2 regions of the Butyricicoccus intestinisimiae genome follow, and region 1 is predicted to be linked to the other one. Evidence: predicted binding sites of a transcription regulator. Region 1 holds the regulator's gene; the other holds the start of a gene.
The links. Region 1 encodes HrcA, which represses chaperone genes, less so after heat shock. Its sites were predicted from a motif close to TGTTAGCACTCNNNNNNNNNGAGTGCTAACA; they were not measured.
Positions count from the first base shown of each region.

Region 2: a site for HrcA is predicted at 1,481-1,511, ahead of KQI75_RS10950 (PTS transporter subunit IIBC). Genes of this name have one in related genera too.

Region 1 is NZ_JAHLQI010000003.1:309,190-312,399, forward strand. It holds gene dnaK (molecular chaperone DnaK) at 1-221, opposite strand, end outside; gene grpE (nucleotide exchange factor GrpE) at 266-823, opposite strand; gene hrcA (heat-inducible transcriptional repressor HrcA) at 834-1,880, opposite strand; gene KQI75_RS07960 (SDR family NAD(P)-dependent oxidoreductase) at 2,168-2,923, shown strand; tRNA gene KQI75_RS07965 (tRNA-Arg) at 2,997-3,073, opposite strand.
Region 2 is NZ_JAHLQI010000006.1:72,012-75,221, forward strand. It holds gene KQI75_RS10950 (PTS transporter subunit IIBC) at 1-1,263, opposite strand, end outside; gene KQI75_RS10955 (LacI family DNA-binding transcriptional regulator) at 1,551-2,576, shown strand; gene KQI75_RS10960 (AraC family transcriptional regulator) at 2,636-3,210, opposite strand, start outside.

The sequences.
Region 1 (3,210 bases):
CCCATGTGACGCTTGATGGAAATGATGGTGCGCTCTGCGTTGGTAACAGCCTGGTTCTTTGCGGTCTGGCCAACAATGCGCTCGCCCTGCTTGTTGAATGCAACGACAGACGGCGTGGTTCTTGCACCCTCGCTGTTCGGGATGACAACGGCTTCGCCGCCCTCCATAACTGCAACACAGGAATTGGTAGTACCCAAATCAATACCGATAATCTTGCCCATGATATGTTCCTCCTATATCAAAGATAATATTTTACAAAGATAAATTAGTTTGCGACCTTGACCATTGCGGTGCGGATGATTTTGTCACCGTGGCGGAAGCCCTTCTGGAAGCACTCTGCGATGCAGTTCTCTCCCAGCGACTCATCCTCCATGTGCATCACTGCATTGTGAACGGTCGGGTCAAATTCCGTGCCCGGCTCTGCGGAGATAATCTCCACGCCGAGCGAGTCCAGTGCGGATTCAAACTGCCGTGCAGTCATTTCCACACCCTTTTTATATTCCGTATCTTCGGTTTCCTGTGCAAGGGCACGTTCCAAGTTATCGTAAATCGGTAAAATGGCACTCAGCGCCTTGCCGGTTGCCTCAGAGCGGATCATGTCGCGCTCTTTTGCGACGCGCTTGCGGTAGTTATCATATTCAGCTGCCATGCGCATATAGCGGTCATTCAGCTCATCCAGCTGCTTCTGCAGCTTTTCTTCTGCTGTTTCCTCTGGCGCTTTTGTATCTTCAGCAGCCTGTTCCGCGGTACCCTTCGCTGCCGCCTCTTCGGCTGCAGTGTTTTCCTGCTCTGCGGTCTCCTGCTTGTTCTCGTTGGTATTCATGGTCTTCCTCCTATTGTTCGTCATCAAAGAATGTCTCCGAGATCAATCGGTTCAGACCCTTGGAGAACAGCGCGAGTCTCGCAGAGAGCTTTGCGTAATCCATACGGGTCGGACCCACAATGCCGATTAAGCCGCGTCCCATACTGCCGATGTTGTAGGTCGCATAGACCATGCTGGCAGTTTGCAGCGGGCCATCGGTGCCGTTTTCCGGACCGATTGTGATGCGCACGCCGTCGATATCGCGGGTAAACGTGCGAAGCGCCGGCACGTGGCTTTCATCCGAGATATAATCCAGAAGCTCCTGCGCCTTGTGGGCGTCCTGATATTCCGGATACGCCAGCAGCTTGGAAGCACCCTGTAAGAATATCTTCTGGCTGCTGAACTCCTCGATGACCTCATCCAGGAACTGGGAAACCAGCTCCAGCAGGGCGGTCACACCGGCTGCCCGACGGACAATATCAAATCTCTGCGGGGTAATCGCATCAATGGGGATATTGGTCAGCGTCTGATTGAGCACATACGTCAGCAGCTCGGCTTCCTCTGCCGTGACCGGCGTTGCGGTGCGCAGCATTTTGTTTTTGACCACGCCGCTGTCTGTGACGACGACGATGACAAAATCCAGCGGACTGACGGCGATGATCTGGAACTTTCGAATCGTCACACGCTGCATATACGGTGTAACGGCGAGCGTTGTGTAGTCGGTCAGGTTCGAGATCAGCTTACCGGCCTCTGAAACCATGCGGTCAAGTTCTTTGACTTTGAGCTTCATGACCGAATTGATGCGGTCTACATCCGCCACGCTCAAATCGGTTCGTCCCATCAGCTCATCGACGTACAGCCGGTAGCCTGCCGGGGACGGGATGCGTCCGGCGGAGGTATGCGGTTTTTCAAGATAGCCCATTTCTTCCAGCTCACTCATCTCATTGCGGATGGTGGCGGAGGAGAATCGAAGCTCCGGACGGCTTGCGAGCGCCTTGGAGCCAACCGGCTCCGCCGTGCGGATATAGTCATTGATGACAGTTTTTAAAATCAATTTCTTTCGTGCGGATAGCTCCACGGTCTCCACCTCCTGAAGTGCTCCGGGTGCCTTGGCACTGTCTTGTTTCGAGTGTTAGCACTCAACCTCTCTGAGTGCTAAATATAAGATAGCACCCTGTTTTCCCGTTGTCAAGAAAAAGCGCCATTTTTTCTGTGAATAATTTGTGAATTCCCTATATGGCGAAATATTGACTGTTTTGCACATAGTTTTGCACCGTTTTTTCGTCAAATATACAGCCGATGCACATCGTTCTCATTTATGCTATACTGATAGCAGAATTTGATTCTCGAAAGAAGGGATTGCTCATGAAAACAGCACTGATTACCGGTGCATCCTCCGGCATCGGGCGCGATATTGCGCGCGAGCTGAGCCGGCAGGGCTGGCGCCTGCTGCTTGCAGCCCGCCGCCGCGACCGTCTGGAAGCACTCGCCAAAGAATTACAGACGCCGTGCCGCATTTATGTCTGCGATGTCTCGAAAAAAGAAAATTGTATCTGGCTGCACGAGCAGACCCGCGCACAGGGTGTCTCTTTGCTCGTCAATGCGGCGGGATTTGGTCTGTTCGGCAATTTCAGCTCCACAGAGCTTAACCGCGAGCTGGAAATGATTGACGTCAACATCCGCGCGGTGCATATTTTAACCAAGCTGTTTTTGCGCGATTTCATCAAGCAGGATGCCGGTGCCATCTTAAACGTCGCTTCCTCTGCCGGTTTTTTGGCGGGTCCGATGCTGTCTACCTATTATGCATCCAAAAACTATGTGGTTCGCCTGAGCGAAGCGATTTATGAAGAACTGCGTGCCTCCGGCAGCCATGTCACCATCAGCTGCCTGTGTCCCGGCCCCGTTGACACGGAATTCAATGCCGCCGCAGGCATCAGCAAATTTTCGGTCAAGGCAATGAACAGCCGCCGCGTCGCGCGCATCGCCGTGCGCCAGACGCTCGCCGGAAAGCTGCTCATCCTTCCGGGCATCTCCACCAAGCTCAGCACGGCATTGTCTCGCTTCGTGCCGGAAAAGCCGCTGCTGCGCATGGTACACGGCATTCAAAAGGGAAAGCAATAACCCTATCCTGACGCACCGCGCAAACGGCACACCTGACGAAAAAGCCCGAAGGCAGAATACCTTCGGGCTTTTCTGGTGTCCCTGAGAGGAGTCGAACCTCCGGCCTGCCGCTTAGGAGGCGGCTGCTCTATCCAACTGAGCTACAGAGACATACATATATATCGCGTAAACACAATATATAGTATATATGATTGCCGGCCAAATTGCAAGCAGATGCCGCCTTCTGCGTTTGGATTGTTCAGGATATGTTTACAAGAGGGCATTGCATTACGGCGAAAAAAGCATTA
Region 2 (3,210 bases), on a different contig from region 1:
GTGATGCAGGCCGAACGGCAGCAGCAGACGTTCCAACGTACCATAGATGAACGGAGCCAGAATCGGAGACGTGTCAGAAGAATTGGCAATCCAGATACCGAAATTATTGATGCCGGTCTGAACAACAGGCCAGAACAGGGAAAGTACAATGGAGATGATCACGGAATAAGCGATGACCACCATAGGAACAAAGCGCTTGCCGTTGAAGAAGGACAGTGCGTCTGGCAGCTTGCGGAAGTTGTAGTATTTATTGTAAGCTACACCGCCGACAAAACCTGAGATGATGCCAACGAACACGCCCATGTTTAGAGCTGGAGCACCCAGTATAGAGGTGAAATAGCCGCTGACGGCGATTTCTTGTCCGAACAGGGTGTGGGTCATGGCATTGGGGTCTGCCAGCATCGCGCTGGTGACACCGAAAATATTGCCGGTAATCACATTGATGAGTGCAAATGCCAGCACAGCTGCAAATGCGCCGCCGGCGCGCTCCTTTGCCCAGCTGCCGCCGATGGCAACTGCAAACAGGATGTGCAGATTGTTGATAACTGCCCAGCCAATGTTTTCCATGGTGGTACCGATGGTCATGACCGCTGCCATGTCGGCACCGCACATCTGTACCAGCTTACCCAAGCTGATCATGAGACCGGCAGCAGGCATAACGGCGATGACCGTCATGAGCACTTTGCCCAGTTTTTGCAGAAGATCGAAATTGATGAATCCCTTTTTCTTGGACTTCTTTGCATTGGCTTCTTCGCCGGCAGGAGCTGCTTTCGATGCCTCAACAGCCTGTTCTTTTTCTGTAAGGGTTATCATCTGCGTCTTGCCTGCCTTTGCGGTACCTTTTGCACAGTGCAGCTGCATATCATCTGCACCGCCAGTCAAAACGATGGAAGTGATGGTTTTCAGGCCGCGGCTGCGAATCAAGTCGAGATCCACTTTTGCCACGGGCTGACCCTGTTTGACTGGATCTCCCGCTTTGACGAGAATCTCAAAACCCTCGCCATTCAGGCTGACCGTTTCCAAACCTACATGAACCAGAACCTCCAGTCCGCTGTCTGCCGCAAAGCCAATGGCGTGCTTGGTTTCCGCAATCATTGCCACGGTGCCATCCACAGGGCTGCAAAACAGACCGTCAGACGGCTCGATGGCGATACCTTCACCCAGAACGCCGCTGGCAAAAGTTTCATCCGGAACTTCGCTCAGCGGAACAAGTTTTCCGTTGAAGGGTGCCGCCACGACAGTCGAAAATGTCGTCGTTGTCATAATTTTCCTCCTTGAATCCTCTCTTTGCATTGTTTCGTGCAATCGTTGCACTACGTTTGCGTTTCCTTGTGCAACAATAATAATTCAATTTTACAATTTTTACAAGGTGTTTCCGACATAAAAATAATTTTTCTATGTTTTATACAACTAAATGCGCGATTCTTTGTGGAAATCGTCAAGGGGACGCGAAAATGATGTTGCATGAATTATGCAAATCCTTTCGCAAACATTGACATTGCGTGCAGACATCTTTACAATAGGGGTAATCAATCAGGGAGGAACAGATTATGGCAGTTACCATCAAAGATGTCGCGGCAGCGGCTGGCGTTTCGCCTTCCACAGTCTCGCGCACCTGCAAGGACAGCCCTTCCATCAGTCGGGAAACCAAGGAACGGGTGCGCCGCGTCATGGCACAGCTGGGCTATCAGCCGAACCTTGAAACCGAACCGGTGGAGGCGTTTTCCAAGACCATCGGTATTATTTTGCCGTCTTCTCAGCGGGACGTCTACGAAAATGCGTTCCATTTGGAGATTATCCGCGGCATCGGACAGTTTTGCAACCAGCGGCAGTATGTGAATACGGTCATCACCGGTCAAGACGATGCCGAAGTGCTGGATACCATTCAAAGCATGGTGGCCAATGCACAGGTGGATGGATTCATCCTGCTTTACTCCAAAAAAGACTGCCCCGTGGCGGCTTATCTGCGCAGGGAGGGCTTGCTGCATGTCATCGTGGGCAAGGCGGCGCAGTCGGCAAACCAGACCATTTATATCGACAACGACAACGTGCTTGCCGGAGAGGAAGCCGCGGATTACCTTTATGAAATGGGGCACCGCCGCATTGCATATTTCGGAGTCAGCAATGCCATGATTTTCTCTGCGGAGCGCAAACGCGGCTGCCAGATGTCTCTGCTCAAGCACGGGATCACGCTGCGTGAAGAGGACTGCGTGGAAATCGACGCGCTGAACGATGCGGATGAAAGCGCGCTGCGAACGCTTCTCACCGCGCCGGATCATCCCACTGCCGTGTTGGTCAGCGATGACATTCTGGCCGTGGTGCTGGAACAGTTGTGCGGCAAGCTGGGTCTGCGCATCCCCCAAGACATTTCCATTGTGTCCTTTAATAATTCGCTGTTTTCGCGCATTACCAGCCCGCAGCTGACCACCGTGGACGTGAATCCTTATCAGCTGGGCATGGAAGCCGCCAGCCAGACCATCAACCATATTGAAAATCCAAATCTTCTGGCAACCAAGATCATCGTACCGCATCGGCTCATCCTGCGGGAAAGCTGCTGCCCGCCGCCGGAAATCTGAAAAAAAGCAAAGCGGCCGTTCGCTCTCTTACATGGAGATGCGAGACGGTCGCTTTTGATTTATTTTTTTCGGTATTCGCGCGGGGTCATGCCAAAATGTGCCTTAAATGACCGATTAAAATAGGAGAGATTTTCAAATCCGCACTGGGAAGCAATGGTTAACACGGGTTCGTCTGTGGTGTGCAGCGCTTCGGCAGCGGCGTTTAGACGGTACTCTTTCAGGAACGAAATAAAGCTCTGACCGGTCATTTGCCGGAACCACCGCATAAAGTGGCTGGCACTGAACGAGCAGACGGCAGCGGCATCAGCAACATGAAGCTGTTCGGCATACTGTGCGGAAAGCCATTGCAGAACGGTTTTCAGCCGGCGGGTGTCGGCGGTTTCTGTTGGGAGCTGCTGTTTTCCCTGTGCAAGAAGCAGCGCCAGAAAACGCAGCAGTGCTCCTTTGATGATAAGCTCATAGCCGGAGATCTTGGAACGGTTGGCATCTTCTATTTCCCGCAGGCAGGCGGCGGCTTGCGAATAGCACAAATCGTTGGCGGTCAGACGGGCAGGCAGAGACAATCGCCCGCTTTGGATCGGGAGCAGGTATTTCTCGGCGCAAATATCCTCTGCGCCGCCCAAAAGCTCCAGCT